One region of the Actinomadura sp. B10D3 genome, then DNA from elsewhere that is predicted to be linked to it. Evidence: riboswitches for the same ligand, from Rfam matches in the RefSeq annotation. Region 1 holds a riboswitch; the other holds the start of a gene.
The links. Region 1 has a riboswitch for ZMP and ZTP ahead of ABGB11_RS32200 (bifunctional methylenetetrahydrofolate dehydrogenase/methenyltetrahydrofolate cyclohydrolase). Riboswitches for the same ligand answer to the same signal wherever they lie in the genome.
Positions count from the first base shown of each region.

Region 2: it holds a riboswitch for ZMP and ZTP, as region 1 does, so the genes downstream of both, glyA (serine hydroxymethyltransferase) here and ABGB11_RS32200 (bifunctional methylenetetrahydrofolate dehydrogenase/methenyltetrahydrofolate cyclohydrolase) in region 1, are expected to answer to the same signal.

Region 1 covers NZ_JBDPLY010000028.1:8,785-16,853, forward strand. The annotation lists gene purN (phosphoribosylglycinamide formyltransferase) at 1-646, shown strand, start outside; gene purH (bifunctional phosphoribosylaminoimidazolecarboxamide formyltransferase/IMP cyclohydrolase) at 627-2,192, shown strand; gene ABGB11_RS32190 (hypothetical protein) at 2,341-2,517, shown strand; gene ABGB11_RS32195 (GNAT family protein) at 2,528-3,121, opposite strand; ZMP/ZTP riboswitch at 3,229-3,311, shown strand; gene ABGB11_RS32200 (bifunctional methylenetetrahydrofolate dehydrogenase/methenyltetrahydrofolate cyclohydrolase) at 3,375-4,223, shown strand; gene ABGB11_RS32205 (FHA domain-containing protein) at 4,373-5,101, opposite strand; gene ABGB11_RS32210 (DUF3017 domain-containing protein) at 5,342-5,782, shown strand; gene ABGB11_RS32215 (NADP-dependent isocitrate dehydrogenase) at 5,913-7,130, shown strand; gene ABGB11_RS32220 (malate dehydrogenase) at 7,367-8,069, shown strand, end outside.
Region 2 covers NZ_JBDPLY010000021.1:93,854-101,922, reverse strand. The annotation lists gene ABGB11_RS27915 (phosphoglycerate kinase) at 1-790, shown strand, start outside; gene tpiA (triose-phosphate isomerase) at 794-1,603, shown strand; gene secG (preprotein translocase subunit SecG) at 1,742-1,981, shown strand; gene ABGB11_RS27900 (RNA polymerase-binding protein RbpA) at 2,063-2,434, shown strand; gene ABGB11_RS27895 (MFS transporter) at 2,690-3,877, shown strand; gene ABGB11_RS27890 (Lrp/AsnC family transcriptional regulator) at 3,973-4,464, shown strand; gene ABGB11_RS27885 (hypothetical protein) at 5,078-5,344, opposite strand; ZMP/ZTP riboswitch at 5,480-5,566, shown strand; gene glyA (serine hydroxymethyltransferase) at 5,620-6,891, shown strand; gene ABGB11_RS27875 (class I SAM-dependent methyltransferase) at 6,910-7,692, opposite strand; gene ABGB11_RS27870 (GNAT family N-acetyltransferase) at 7,676-8,069, opposite strand, start outside.

The DNA of each region.
Region 1 (8,069 bases):
CGTCTCCGGCGCGGGGACCAACCTACAAGCGCTGCTCGACGCGTGCGCGGATCCAGCCTACGGGGCGCAGGTCGTGGCCGTGGGTGCGGACCGTCCCGATATCGGGGGAACCGAGCGCGCCGAACGCTCGGGTGTGCCCACTTTCACCCTGCGTGTCGCCGATTTCCCGTCCCGCCCCGACTGGGACACCGCCCTCACCGAGGCGGTCGGCGCCTACGAGCCCGACCTGGTCGTCTCCGCCGGCTTCATGAAGATCCTCGGGCCCCGGTTCCTGGCCCGGTTCGGCGGCCGGACGGTCAACACCCACCCCGCGCTTCTTCCGTCTTTTCCGGGCGCCCATCCCGTACGGGACGCCCTGGCGTACGGGGTCAAGGTCACGGGCTGTACGGTTCACTTCGTCGACGAAGGCGTGGACACCGGACCCGTCATCGCCCAGGAGACCGTCCCGGTCCGCTGGCATGACGACGAAGACTCCCTGCACGAGCGCATCAAGCAGGTGGAGCGAGGCCTCCTCGTCGACGTCGTCGGACGCCTCGCCCGCGACGGCTGGACCGCGCACGGCAGGCGGGTCTCGATGAAGTGCAGGACCTGTGGTGATTCGTCCGATCAAGAGGGGAGCTCGGCCGGTGAGTCGGGTGGCGATTGAGCGCGCGCTGATCAGCGTGTACGACAAGTCCGGGCTGGAGGAGCTGGCCCGGGGCCTGCACGAGGCGGGCGTGGAGATCGTCTCCACCGGGTCCACGGCGGGCCGGATCTCCGCCGCCGGCGTCCCGGTGATGAAGGTGGAGAAGCTCACCGGGTTCCCCGAGTGCCTGGACGGGCGGGTCAAGACCCTGCACCCCCGCGTGCACGCCGGCCTGCTCGCCGACCGGCGCAAGGACGACCACCTCCAGCAGCTCGACGACCTCGGCGTCGAGCCGTTCGACCTGGTCGTCGCCAACCTGTACCCGTTCGCCGACACGGTTGCCTCGGGCGCCGGGCCGGACGAGTGCGTCGAGCAGATCGACATCGGCGGGCCCACGATGGTCCGCGCCGCCGCGAAGAACCACGCGAGCGTCGCCGTCGTCGTCGACCCGTCCGCCTACGGGACGGTCCTCGACGCCGTGCGGGCGGGCGGCTTCACCCTGGAGGAGCGGCGCCGCCTCGCCGCGCGGGCGTTCGCCCACACGGCGTCCTACGACGTCGCCGTCGCGTCCTGGTTCGCGAGCGCCTACGCGCCCGACGAGACCGCCGCCGAGACGCAGTGGCCCGACTTCCTCGGCGCCACCTGGGAGCGGTCGAACACCCTGCGGTACGGCGAGAACCCGCACCAGCGCGCCGCGCTGTACCGGTCGCCGGGCGAGACCGGTCTGGCCGGGGCGGAGCAGCTGTACGGCAAGGAGATGTCGTACAACAACTACGTCGACACCGACGCCGCCCGCCGCGCCGCCTACGACTTCACCGAGCCGTGCGTCGCGATCATCAAGCACGCCAACCCGTGCGGCATCGCCGTCGGCGCCGACATCGCCGCGGCGCACCGCAAGGCGCACGCCTGCGACCCCGTCTCGGCGTACGGCGGCGTCATCGCGGCGAACCGCCCGGTCACCGCCGCGATGGCCCGGCAGGTCACCGAGAGCTTCGCCGAGGTGGTGGTGGCCCCGTCCTTCGAGGACGAGGCCGTGACCGTCCTCAAGGACCGGTTCAAGAACATCCGGCTGCTGGTCTGCCCCGACGCCCCGGCGGGCGCGGCCGAGTACCGGCGCATCGACGGCGGCGTCCTGCTCCAGGGCGTCGACCGCGTGGACGCGCCCGGCGACGACCCGGCCGCCTGGGAGCTCAAGACCGGCGAGCCCGCGGACGAGGCCGCCCTCCGCGACCTGGCGTTCGCGTGGCGGGCGATCCGGTCGGTGAAGTCCAACGCGATCCTGCTGGCCGCCGACGGCGCCACCGTCGGCGTCGGCATGGGCCAGGTCAACCGGGTCGACTCCGCCAAGCTCGCCGTCGCGCGGGCCGGCGCGGAGCGGGCGGCGTCGGCGGTGGGCGCCTCCGACGCGTTCTTCCCCTTCCCGGACGGCCTGGAGGTGCTGACCGAGGCGGGCGTGCGGGCCATCGTCCAGCCGGGCGGCTCCGTCAACGACGGCAAGGTCATCGAAGCCGCCGAGAAGGCCGGCATCACCCTCTACTTCACCGGAGTCCGGCACTTCTTCCACTGATCCGGCCGCTGACCAGGTGTGGTGAGGAACACGCTCGTTGGGGGTTTGGGCGGGGTGGGGGCACGGTCGCGGGGCGGGTAGCCTCGGGCGGGCCGCGCCCCGTAATCCTCCCTTGACCTTGGCGCGGGCGTTCCGTTATGGAGGCGGGATGGATGTCGTGGTGTCCCTCATGCTGGGCGTCGTGTACCAGGCCGACTCGCTGCTCATGGAGTCCCGGCAGGTGATCGGGCTGGTCGCGGCCTTCCTGGCCGCGCTGCTGGCCGCGCAGCTGGGCTGGCACGGCACCGACCGCCTCATCGCCTGGCGGCAGGGCTCCGAGGACTGACCCGCCGCGATCAGCGCAGCCGGGCGCGCAGGCGCGCGGCGGCGGCGGGCCACTCGTCGTCCGTCATGGCGTACGCGGCGGTGTCGCGGACCGAGCCGTCCGCCAGGATCCGGTGCTTGCGGTGCACGCCCTCGAACGACGCGCCGAGACGCTCGAGGGCCGCCCGCGACCGCGCGTTCCGGACGTGCGTGTGCCACCCGACCCGCATCGCGCCCAGATCGTCGAACGCGCGCCCCATCAGCAGCAGCTTCGCCTCGGTGTTGATCGCCGTGCGGTGCCACCGCGACCCGAGCCAGGTGTGGCCGATGCACAGGCCGCGGTGGGACGGGACGATCTCGTAGTACGACGTCGTCCCGGCCACCTCACCCGTCGAGACGTCGACCTGGACCCAGGGCAGGCGCAGACCGCGCTCGCAGGCCGTCAGCGCCTTGCCGACGAGCACCCGCATCTGCGCGGCCGTCACGGGCCGCCGCTCGCTCAGCCACGTCCACACGGCCGGGTCCTCGGACGCCGCGAAGAGGCCCTCGGCATGCTCGTCCGACAGCGGCTCCAGCCGCACGTACCGCCCGGTCAGTACGGGCCGCTCGAACCATGCGTCGCTCATGCGGACCACGCTAGGAGCCGCCGGCCGGCCCCCGGCAGGGCCACTCGGCGCCGATTTCCACAAGCCACCGCGCGGCCGCGCCGCCGCCCGACCGGCCGGTTAGCATGGGTGGCCTACGCGACTGGCGCGGTCAAGGTGGATCACCACCGGGGAGCGAACGGTCCGGACACCGCGCGCCTGGGTGGCCGGCGCCCCTGCCGCGGCCGTGCTGCGAGCCGGTCCCGGTCCAGGTGAGATCCACGCGGAGGTACCCATGACGGCACAGATTCTGGACGGCAAGGCCACGGCCGCCGAGATCCGCTCCGACCTCAAGGTCCGCGTCGAGGCGCTGCGCGACCGCGGCGTGTCGGTCGGGCTCGGCACGGTGCTGGTCGGCGACGACCCCGGCAGCCACTCCTACGTCAACATGAAGCACCGCGACTGCGCCGAGGTCGGCATCGAGAGCATCCGCCGCGACCTGCCCGCCACCGCCACCCAGGACGATGTGGAGCGCGTCGTCGCCGAGCTGAACGCCGACCCCGCCTGCACCGGCTACATCGTCCAGCTCCCGCTCCCGAAGGGCCTCGACGAGCAGCGCGTGCTGGAGCGCATCGACCCGTCCAAGGACGCCGACGGCCTGCACCCCGTCAACCTCGGCCGGCTCGTGCTGATGCAGCCCGGCCCGCTGCCCTGCACGCCGAAGGGCATCGTCGAGCTGCTGCGCCGGTTCGACGTCCCGATCAAGGGCGCCGAGGTCACCGTCGTCGGCCGCGGCATCACCGTCGGGCGCTCCCTCGGCCTGCTGCTGACCCGCCGCTCCGAGAACGCGACGGTCACCCTCTGCCACACCGCGACGCGCGACCTCGCGGCGCACACCCGCGCGGCCGACATCGTCGTGGCCGCCGCCGGCGTCCCCGGCCTGATCACCGCGGACATGGTCAAGCCCGGCGCCGCCGTCCTCGACGTCGGCGTGTCCCGGGTGGACGGCAAGCTCGCCGGGGACGTCGCCGCCGACGTCCGCGACGTGGCCGGGTGGGTCGCGCCCAATCCCGGCGGCGTCGGCCCCATGACCCGCGCGATGCTGCTCGCCAACGTCGTCGAGGCCGCCGAACGGGCCCTCTGACCACCACACGTACGAGGGCCGCCACCCAGCACCAAGGGTGGCGGCCCCCGCCTACGTCTCCCCGCACCGCGCCGTCACGTACGCGGGACGGGGGTCTGGGCGATCGCCCCTCGCATATGCGCTGCCGCGGAGGGCGACCGCTGTTCACATCAGCTGGCCCTCCGCCCGGCCGTGCTGTGCGCCGGACGTCCCGGCCCATGTGCTGCGTGCCCCGGCGCCCCGGGCCTGCGCGTCTCGCCCGTGGTCCGCACCCCGGACACCCGCCCGTCCATCGGCGGGCGGCCCTGGGGCACGTGCACCGGCGGCAGCGGCCGGACGAGGCCCATCGCGATGACCTCGTTGGCGAGCCGCGTGCGCCGGTTGGCGCCCTCGGGGATGCGGAACTTCTGGTAGAGGCGCAGCAGGTGCTGCTTGACGGCCGCCTCGGTGACGACCAGCTCGCCGGCGATGTCGCGCGCCGTGGCGGGGGCCACGAACGCCTCGTCGGACAGGGCGGGCCGGCACAGCGAGGTCAGCACGTCGACCTCGCGGCGGGTGAGCTCGGGCGCGACGGCGCGCCGCAGTTCGACGTCCGGGTCGACCTCCTCACGGGGGATTCCCCCCAAGCGGCAGCGCGCCGTGCCGAAGCTCACGACGTCGCCGTCCTCCAGGACTCGGCGGGCGATCGGCCGCCCGTTGACGCGCGTCCCGTTGCGGGACAGGCCCATGTCCACCACGTAGACGTACGGCCCGCGTCGGACGATCTCTGCGTGCAAACGGGACACACTCGGGTCGTCGAGGCGGATGTCCACTCCTCTCCCTCTCCCGACCGTCGTAACGTCGGGGCGCAGCGGCATCACCAGCCCGCTGTCCTCGATCCGCATGAACGGCCCCTCCACGGCAGTCCTCCCAGCTAGTTAGCGACCCCTGTCTGCCGGGTTACCCGGGCGCCGTACTGTCACACCCTCCTACTGACGAGTAGGTCCGATGCCGCAAGGGATTCGGGTCTCCCGGGCCCCTCCGCGGCCCCTCCCGTCCCACCCTTGTTCCCGGCCTCGGATGACAAGCCGGACCGTTCCACCGCGCCCCCGGCGCCCGCGATGTCGTCCGGCGGGGCGATTGCCTATACCGTGAGGGCCATGAGCACCCAGGTGCATCGGCGCAGGCGCAGGGCGCCGCGCCGCGGAGGCGCCGCGCCGCACTGGCTCGCCCAGCTGCCGTACCTCCTCGTGCTCAGCGGCGTCGGCGCCGGGCTCACGCTGTGCGCCTTCAACTACTTCCGCAAGGGCTCGGGCCTGATGGCCGCCGCGCTGCTCATCGGCGCGCTCGCCCGGCTGCTGCTGCCCGAGTCGCAGCTCGGGCCGCTCGCCGTCCGGAGCCGCTCGGTCGACTGCTGGACGCTCGTGATCCTCGGCGAGATGGTCGCGTTCGTCTCGTTGAGCATCCCGCCGATGAACAAGACCGGGCTCGTCCTCGCCGGCGCGTTCGGCGTGCTGATCGCGCTGACGGCGCTGGCGCGCGGCGTGCGCCTGCTCATCGCCGGGCGCCGCGCCAGGCCGGGCGGCGGCCCCCCGGGCTAGCGCGCCGGCGCAGGTGCCCGGCCGTCCGCGGGCCGAGGGCCGGTCTAGACCTCATGACCGCCTCGGCTAGCCTAGCCAGTTGAGCCTTACAAGGACTGCTGGCCAGGTGTAGGAAAGGGACAGCAACAGCATGCCCAAGATCAAAGTAGCGGGCCCGGTCGTCGAACTCGACGGCGACGAAATGACGCGGATCATCTGGAAATTCATCAAGGACCAGCTGATCCTGCCTTACCTCGATGTGGACCTGAAGTACTACGACCTGGGAATCGAGCACCGTGACGCCACGGACGACCAGGTCACCGTCGACGCCGCCAACGCCATCAAGCAGTACGGCGTGGGCGTCAAGTGCGCGACCATCACCCCCGACGAGGCGCGCGTCGAGGAGTTCGGGCTGAAGAAGATGTGGCGGTCCCCGAACGGGACGATCCGCAACATCCTGGGCGGCGTGATCTTCCGTGAGCCGATCGTTGCGTCCAACATCCCGCGCCTGGTGCCCGGCTGGACGAAGCCGATCATCATCGGCCGCCACGCTCACGGCGACCAGTACAAGGCCACCGACTTCGTCGTCCCGGGGCCGGGCAAGGTGACGATCACCTACACGCCGGACAGCGGCGACGAGCCGATGGAGTTCGAGGTCGCGAACTTCCCCGGCGGCGGCGTCGCGATGGGCATGTACAACTACGACGACTCGATCCGCGACTTCGCCCGGACGAGCATGCGGTACGCGCTCAACCGCGAGATGCCGCTGTACATGTCGACGAAGAACACGATCCTCAAGGCCTACGACGGCCGGTTCAAGGACCTCTTCCAGGAGATCTACGAGACCGAGTTCAAGGCCGAGTTCGAGGCCAAGGGCCTCACCTACGAGCACCGGCTCATCGACGACATGGTCGCCGCGGCGCTCAAGTGGGAGGGCGGGTTCGTCTGGGCGGCCAAGAACTACGACGGCGACGTCCAGTCCGACACCCTCGCGCAGGGCTTCGGCTCGCTCGGCCTCATGACGTCGGTCCTCATGACCCCGGACGGCAAGACCGTCGAGGCCGAGGCCGCGCACGGCACGGTGACCCGGCACTACCGGCAGCACCAGCAGGGCAAGCCGACGTCGACCAACCCGATCGCGTCGATCTTCGCCTGGACCCGCGGCCTGGAGCACCGGGGCAAGCTCGACAACAACCTCGAGCTGATCGGCTTCGCCCGCGACCTCGAAGAGGTCTGCGTCAAGACCGTCGAGGGCGGCCAGATGACCAAGGACCTGGCCCTGCTCGTCGGGGCTCAGACCCCCTGGCTGACCACGCAGGAGTTCCTGGAGGCCCTCGACACCAACCTCCAGAAGAAGATCAACGGCTGACCCGCGCCCGCGCTCGGAGGCCGTCCCGGATCCGTTCCGGGACGGCCTTCCGCGCGTCCGGGGACCGGCGGCATGCCGGGTGGTGAACCTGGCCGGTGGCGGGTAGGGGGCGCGCGATAGCCTGATCCCCGGAACTATCTCGACGGCGAGAGAACCCGCGCGGGCGGACTCTCCGGCGGTCGGGTTCGAAGGATGGCCGCCTGAGCCCCGTCAGGTCACAGCAGGAGAAGAAGGCAATGACGCGCACCCCAGTCACCGTCACCGTTACCGGCGCCGCGGGCCAGATCGGCTACGCGCTGCTGTTCCGCATCGCGTCCGGGCACCTCCTCGGCGCGGACGTACCCGTCCGCCTGCGGCTGCTGGAGATCCCGCAGGCGGTGAAGGCCGCCGAGGGCACCGCGATGGAACTGGACGACTGCGCGTTCCCGCTGCTGTCCGGCATCGACATCTTCGACGACGCGACGCAGGCGTTCCAGGGCGCCAACGTGGCGCTGCTCGTCGGCGCCCGCCCGCGCACGAAGGGCATGGAGCGCGGCGACCTGCTGGAGGCCAACGGCGGCATCTTCAAGCCGCAGGGCGAGGCGATCAACGCCGGCGCCGCCGACGACATCAAGGTCCTCGTCGTCGGCAACCCGGCGAACACGAACGCGCTGATCGCGAAGTCGCACGCGCCGGACGTCCCGGCCGACCGCTTCACCGCGATGACGCGTCTCGACCACAACCGCGCGCTCGCGCAGCTGTCGAAGAAGGCGGGCGTCTCGGTCGCCGACCTCCGGAGGCTGACGATCTGGGGCAACCACTCCGCCACCCAGTACCCGGACATCTTCCACGCCGAGATCGCCGGCAAGAACGCCGCCGAGACGGTCAACGACCAGGCCTGGCTGGAGAACGACTTCATCCCGACCGTCGCCAAGCGCGGCGCCGCGATCATCGAGGCGC
Region 2 (8,069 bases), on a different contig from region 1:
CGACCGGCTGGCCGCCCTCGCCGATGTGTACGTCGGCGACGGCTTCGGCGCGGTGCACCGCAAGCACGCGTCGGTGTACGACGTGCCGGCGCGGCTCCCGCACGCCGCCGGAGGGCTGATCGCCGCCGAGGTCGCGGTGCTGAAGCGGCTCACCGAGGACGTTGAGCGCCCCTACGCGGTGGCCCTCGGCGGCTCCAAGGTGTCCGACAAGCTCGGGGTGATCGACAACCTGCTCGGCAAGGCCGACCGCATCCTGATCGGCGGCGGCATGGTGTTCACCTTCCTCAAGGCCCAGGGGCACGAGGTCGGCAAGAGCCTCCTGGAAGAGGACCAGCTCGGCACCGTCCGCGAGTACCTGCGGCGCGCCGAGGAGACCGGCGTGGAGTTCGTGCTGCCAATCGACGTCGTCGCGGCCGCGGCGTTCGCCGCCGACGCCGCCCACGACGTGGTCGCGGCGGACGCGATCCCGTCCGACCGGCTCGGCCTCGACATCGGCCCGGAGTCGGGCAAGCTGTTCGCCTCGCGCCTCGCCGGCGCCAGGACGATCTTCTGGAACGGCCCCATGGGCGTGTTCGAGATGGAGCCGTACTCGCACGGCACCCGTGCCGTCGCGCAGGGCCTCATCGACTCGGGCGCGTTCACCGTGGTCGGCGGCGGCGACTCCGCCGCGGCCGTCCGGCGGCTCGGCTTCGACGAGGCCGCCTTCTCCCACATCTCGACCGGCGGCGGCGCGAGCCTCGAATACCTCGAAGGCAAGACGCTGCCGGGCCTGCAGGCTCTGGAGGACTGACCGATGGCCCCCGCGACACCGTCCGGCAGGCAGAGCGGCCGCAAGCCGCTGATGGCCGGCAACTGGAAGATGAACAAGACGCACCTCGAGGCGATCGCGCTCATCCAGAAGATGGCGTTCGCGCTCAAGGACGCCGACTACGACGCCGTGGACGTCGTCGTGCTCCCGCCGTTCACCGCGCTCCGCTCGGCGCAGTCGCTGATCGAGGCGGACAAGCTCGGCATCCAGTACGGCGCGCAGGACGTCTCCCAGCACGCCTCCGGCGCCTACACCGGCGAGATCTCCGCCGAGATGCTGGCCAAGCTCGGCTGCTCCTACGTCACCGTCGGGCACTCCGAGCGCCGCCAGTTCCACGCCGAGGACGACGCGGTCGTCAACGCCAAGGCCAAAGCCGCGCTCGCCGCCGACATCACCCCGATCGTGTGCATCGGGGAGGGGCTGGACGTCCGCAAGGCCGGCGGCCACGTCCCGCACTGCATCGAGCAGCTCGACGGCGGGCTGGAGAAGATCCCCGCCGAGCAGGTCCGGCGCACCGTGATCGCCTACGAGCCGGTCTGGGCGATCGGCACCGGCGAGGTCGCCACCCCGCAGGACGCGCAGGAGGTCTGCGCGGCCGTCAGGACGCGGCTCGCCGAGCTCTACGACGGCGGAGTGGCCGACGAGGTGCGTATCCTGTACGGCGGTTCGGTCAAGGGCGGCAACGTCGCCGGGATCATGGCGCAGGACGACGTGGACGGCGCCCTGGTCGGTGGTGCCAGCCTGGACCCGGGAGAGTTCGTCAAAATCTGCCGGTACCGGGATCTGCCCGCCTGATCAAAACTGATCAATTCTGCGTGAACTGGGGGTTCTTGCCGAACCAGCGGGCACTTCGTCGTACCCTTCGTAGCTGACGGGTAAACCGCCCGGCCCGACCCCCAGGTCCCTGAACTACAGACAAGGCGCTGAAGAAACGTGATCATCGCATCTTCCATCGTGCTCATCGTCACGAGCCTGCTGATGGTCGTCCTCGTCCTGATGCACAAGGGCAAGGGCGGGGGGCTGTCGGACATGTTCGGCGGCGGGGTCTCGTCCTCCCTGGGCGGGTCGTCGGTGGTCGAGCGCAACCTCGACCGGCTGACCGTGGGGGTCGGCGTGGTCTGGTTCGCCTCGATCATCGTGCTCGGGCTGCTGTTCAAGCACAAGGGCGTCTGAGCCGCCCGTCCAACACATGCGAGCGCCGCGCCGTCCCAGGAGGTCACGGGCGGCGGCGGAACACCAAGCGAGGAGTAATCCGTGGGTAGTGGCAACGCGATCCGGGGCAGCCGTGTCGGGGCCGGTCCGATGGGAGAGGCGGAGCGGGGCGACGCCGCCCCCCGCGTCTGGGTGACCTTCTACTGCGCCAACCGGCACGAGACCCGCCCCAGCTTCGCGACGGACGTCGCGGTTCCCGAGACCTGGGACTGCCCGCGCTGCGGGTTCCCGGCCGGGCAGGACGCGGACAACCCTCCGGCCCCGCCGAAGACCGAGCCGTACAAGACGCACCTCGCGTACGTGAAGGAGCGCCGAAGCGACGAGGACGGCGAGGCCATCCTCGAGGAGGCGCTGGCCAAGCTGCGCGAGAAGCGTGCCGCCGTGAAGCAGGCCATGCAGGCGGCGGCCCGCTGACGACCCTGCTCCACCCTGTGGCCCGGCCCCGCTGAGGGGTGCGGGCCACACGTCGTTCCCGGGCCTGCCGCCCGGCCCGTCAAGGGGTGTGACCTGGTTCGATATCGGCTTGCCTATCGGTTCCGGGTGGATATCCATATTGGACACCGCATGATCGGCTCTGGTCTGCTGGGCGGCGTCGGAACCACCTCCCGGGGGAAGCAGGTGCCGCCCCACGGGCCGCCGCGAAATGAGCCTGCCTGAAGTGAGAAGGCCATGACGGTCGCCGCTCCCGCGCCCGCCACCGCGCCGCCCGCCGCGGACCCCTCCGGCCGCCGGGTGGTCGTGACCGTCGTCGCGATCCAGCTCGCCGCCTGCCTGGGGTTCTTCTCGGTCATGGCGCACCTGGTCGCGCATCTCCGGCACGACCTCGGGCTGCTGGCCGGCACGGTCGGGCTCGTCCTCGGGGTGCGGGTCGGCCTGCAGTACGCGCTCCTGCTGCCCGTCGGGGCGGTCACCGACGCGATCGGCGCGCGGCGCACCGGGGCGATCGCCTGCGCGGTCCGCGCGGCGGGCTTCGCGCTGCTCGGCGCCGCCGGTGGGGTCGGCGCGCTGCTGTGCGCGGCCGTGGTCCTCGCCGTGGGCGGGGCGCTCTACAACCCCGCCGCCCAGAGCCTGCTGGCGGGGGTGGAACCCACCCGCCGGTCCGGAGGGTTCGCCGCCTACGTCGCGACCCAGCACATCGCGACGGTCGCGGGCCCGCCCGTGGGGCTCGCCCTGGTCACCCTCGGGCCGGGGTTCGGTGCCCTGGCGGGCACGGCCGCCGCCCTTTGGACGATCGCCGGGGGCCTGTTCCTCCTCCTGCCCCGGTCCGGCGGGAGGCCGGCGCCCGTCCGGTTCGGCGCCATCGCCGCCGGGGCGCGGGCGGCGCTCGGCGACCGCACGTTCCTGCTGTTCGCGCTGATGACCGCCCCCACGACGCTGCTCGCCACCCACATCATGACCGCCGTGCCGCTCCTCGGGTTCACCTCCGGCGCGGCGACCCTCGCCTTCTGCGTGTTGGCCGCGGTCGCGGCGGCCCTCCAGCCGCTGGTGGCGGCCGGGCGGCGGGGCGAGCGGCCGTGGGTGCTGCGCCTCGGGCTGCTCTGCGCCGCGGCGGCGTTCTGTGTCCTCGCCCCGCTGGACGGGACGCAGTCCGGCCCGCTGCTGCTCGCGGCCGTCCTGAACGGCGTGGCGAACGGCCTCATCCAGCCGGCGATCTTCCAGCGCGCCGCCCGGCACGCGCCGTCCGGACGCTTCGGCTCCTACTACGGAGTCCTGGCGTTCTGCGCCGGCATGTTCGCGTTCGCGGGGGACCTGGTGATCGGACGGATGTTCGACCTCGGACCGGCGGGCGCGGCGGGGGCGCTGCTCGGGGTCGGCGCCTTCGCGCTCGCCGCCGCGATCGGCACCCGTGGCCCGTGACTCCCGGCGTCGAATAATCTTCGGAGTACGGGACGTCCGGGCGCGTTGTCCGCACGGGAGTTCGGCGTCCGGCGGCGAGTTCGGGAGGCGGGGACGTGGACGCGATCGACCAGGCGATCCTCCGGCGCCTGCAGCGCGACGGGCGGCAGACCAACCGGGAACTGGCCGAGGCGGTGGGGATCGCGCCGTCCACCGCGCTCGAGCGCACGCGGGCGCTGCGTGCCCGGGGCGTCATCACCGGCGTCCACGCGGCCGTCGACCTGGAGCGGCTGGGGCGCGGCGTCCAGGCGCTGATCTCGATCAGGATCCGGCCGCAGTCGCGCGAGGCCATCGAGTCCGCCCGGGACAGCATGGCGTCGATGCCCGAGACGATCGGCGTCTTCGTCGTCACGGGCAACGAGGATTTGCTGGTGCACGTGGCCGTGTCGAGCACCGCCTACCTGCGCGACTTCGTCCTCGACCGGCTGGCCCGCCGCAAGGAGTACGTGGACGTCCGGACGATCGTCGTGTACGACTACGTCCAGCCGGTGGAGCAGTCCGAACTTCCGTCGGCGGGGCCGCCCGAGACCCGAACCTCGTACAGATGAGCGACGGTTCCGGTGCGCCTCGTCGAATGAATGACCGGCATGCGATGGCTGAGTCGAACGAACGACGTCGTGTCGGATGATAGGCCGCATATTTTCCTAGCGTCGGTCGCATGTACCGACGAAACACTTCCTTCGGCACGGGGTCGGTTCTGGCCGCGGGCGTGCTGTGGGGGACGGTCGGTCCGGCGCAGGTGCTGGCCGAGTCCTCCGCCGGTGCCGTCGCGGTCGGCGGCGCCCGGATCTTCTCCGGCGGGCTGATCCTCGCCGTACTGGTCCTGGTGACGGACCGGCGCGCCTTCGGCGCGCTGACCCGGCGGGCCTGGCCGCCCGTCGCGGCGGCCTCGGCCGCGACCGGGATCTTCCAGGCGTCGTTCTTCAGCGCGGTCGACCGGACCGGCGCCGCCGTCGCGACCGCCGTGGTGTTCGGGCTCGCCCCCGTCTCCACCGGCCTCTGCGAGCGGCTCGTCCTCGGCACCCGGCTCCGCCGCCGCTGGTGGGCGGGCACGGCCTGCGCGATCGGCGGCGTGGCGCTGCTGATGGTGCCCGCGTCGGCCGTGCGCGTCGACCCGGCCGGGATCGCGCTCAGCCTCGTCGGCGGCACCTGCTTCGGCGTCTACACGGTCTCGGCCAAGGTCCTGACCGGCCGGGACGTGGCGATGACCGCCGCGGTGTCGGTCACGCTGCTGGCCGGGGGAGCGGCCCTGCTGCCCTGGACGCTCGCCGAGCTGCCGGCCCTGGCCGAGCCGCGGTCGGCGGCGCTGGTGGCCTGGCTCGGCGTCGCCGCGACGGCCGTCGCGTACATGGCCTTCGTCGCCGGCCTCGGCCGCGTGACGGCCGCGACCGCGGGAACGCTCAGCCTCGCCGAGCCGCTCGTGGCCACCGCGCTCGCGATCGCCGTCCTCGGGGAACGGCTGTCGGCGCCCGTCGCGGCCGGATCGCTGCTCCTGCTCGGAGGCCTGTTCGTCGTCTCGGTCCCGGCGAAGGCCCGGCGCCGGCGGGAGGCGGCTCGGTATGATGGCGGGTACGCGACTGGCGCAGTCAAGGTGGAGACGACCACCGGGGAGCGAAAGTAGTCCGCACACCGCGCGCCTGGGTGTACGGGTCCCCGTCGCCGGGGCGCCCGAAGTCCCGGCGCCAACAGCGCGGAGGCTTGCGATGCACGAACCGGCCGTACCTCACCTGCAGGGTCAGGACCCCGAGATCGCCGGGCTGGTGGAGGCCGAGGCCCGCCGCCAGTACGAGAAGATCCGCCTGATCGCCTCGGAGAACTACGTCTCGACCGCGGTGCTCGAGGCCGCCGGCACCGTCCTGACCAACAAGTACTCCGAGGGCTACGCGGGCAAGCGGTACTACGAGGGCCAGCAGAACGTCGACCCGATCGAGCTGCTCGCCATCGAGCGGGCGAAGGAGCTGTTCGGCGTCGAGCACGCCAACGTCCAGCCCTACTCCGGCTCGCCCGCCAACCTCGCCGTCTACATGGCCTTCCTGGAGCCCGGCGACCCGGTGATGGGCCTGTCGCTGCCGATGGGCGGCCACCTCACGCACGGCTGGTCGGTGTCGGCGACCGGGAAGTGGTTCCGCCCCGTCCGGTACGACGTGCGCGCCGACACCGGCCGGGTCGACATGGACCAGGTGCGCGACCTCGCCCTCAAGGAGCGGCCGAAGCTGATCTGGTGCGGCGGCACCGCCATCCCGCGCACGATCGACTTCCCCGCGTTCGCCGAGATCGCCCGCGAGACCGGCGCGGTGCTCGCCGCCGACATCGCGCACATCGCGGGCCTCGTCGCCGGCGGCGCCCACCCGTCCCCCGTCGGCCACGCCGACGTGATCACCACGACCACGCACAAGACGCTGCGCGGCCCGCGCGGGGCGATGATCATGTCGACCGCCGAGCACGCCAAGGCGGTCGACAAGGCCGTCTTCCCCGGCCTGCAGGGCGGCCCGCACAACCACACCACCGCCGCGATCGCCGTCGCGCTGAAGGAGGCCGCGCGGCCCGACTTCACCGGGTACGCCCGGCAGGTCGTCGCGAACGCCAAGGTCCTCGCCGCCGCGCTGCTCGACCGCGGCTACGACCTGATCTCCGGCGGCACCGACAACCACCTGATTCTCATCGACCTGACGAACAAGGGCGTCGCCGGCAAGCCCGCCGCGCAGGCCCTCGACCGCGCCGGGATCGAGCTGAACTACAACGCCGTCCCGTTCGACCCGCGCAAGCCGTTCGACCCGTCCGGGCTCCGGCTCGGCACCGCCGCGATCACCACCCGCGGCGTCGGCGAAGACCGGATGCCGCGAATCGCGGAGTGGATCGACGAGGTCGTCCAGGCCGCCGCCAAGCAGGACGAGACGGTCGTGGACCGGGTCGCCGGGCAGGTCCGCGAGATGCTCGCGGCCTACCCGATGCCCGGCTGGAAGGCCGCGCCCTGACCCCGGCGGGGGAGGGCCTCAGCGCGGGCGCAGCAGTGTGATCATGCGCCAGGCCTCGGGGTCGGTGAGGGCGACCGCGCCCTCGCCGGCCCCGAAGTCGCCGTACTGCGCCACCGCCTCCAGGCCGCCGGCGAGGCGGAGCGCGGCGTCCAGCTCGGTGGCGCTCCAGAACCGGTAGGGCACCACGTCGCGGATCACGCGCGTCGCCCCGTCCCCGGTGATGGTCAGGGTGACGTGGTCGTCGGAGATCTGGGTGACCGGGTCCAGCCGGTCGGAGGGCTCGCCCCACCGCACGCCCGCCTGCACGCCGTCCCGCTCGACCGTCCAGCCCGTGCTGACGCTCGGCTCGTCGCCCAGCCGGTCCCGCGGGTGCGACATCTCCACGATGTAGAGGCCGCCGGGAGCGAGGTGCGCGGCCACGCGGCGCAGGTGCGCGACGAACGCGTCCAGCGTCATCAGGTGGGACGTGGAGTCCAGCATGGTCACGACGAGGTCGAACCGGCGGCCGAGGGCGAACCGCGTCATGTCGTCCTGGACGACCTCCAGCTCGACCCCGCCGCGCTCCGCCTCGCGGGCGGCGTAGGCGCACATCCGCGGGTTGAGGTCGAGCGCCGTTGCGGCCACCCCGCGGCGGGCGAACTCGCGGGCGTGCTCGGCGGGCCCGGCGGCCAGCTCCAGCACCGTCGCGGGCGCCGCGCCCCGTTCGGCGCACCAGGCGAGGAGCACGTCCACCTCGGCCGGCACGTCGCGGAACGAGCACGCCAGGTCGTACGCCCACGGGTCGTCATAGATGCCGCTCACCCGCCCATCCTGCCAGCGCCCCGCCGGTCCCGGCGGGGCGGCCGTCGAGCCGCAGCCTGATCTCCACGACCTCGGTGTCCTCGGTGCGGCGCGTCCGCCCGCCGAGCGAGGTCAGCAGGCGCCGCATCCGCGCGTTCTCGCTGAGCGCCGTCGCGCGCACCTCCACCAGGCCGCGGTCGCGGGCCAGCGCCAGCAGCAGCCCGGCGAGCCAGCGGCCGAGCCCCCGCCCCTGCCAGGCGTCCTCGACCAGGAGCGCGAGCTCCGCGACGCCCGGATCGACGACGTGGATGAGGTGGGCGAGCGCGAGCAATGACCCGTCCGGCCCCTCCGCGACCAGCGTCAGGCCGCGCGACCGGTCGCAGAACCGCTCGATGACC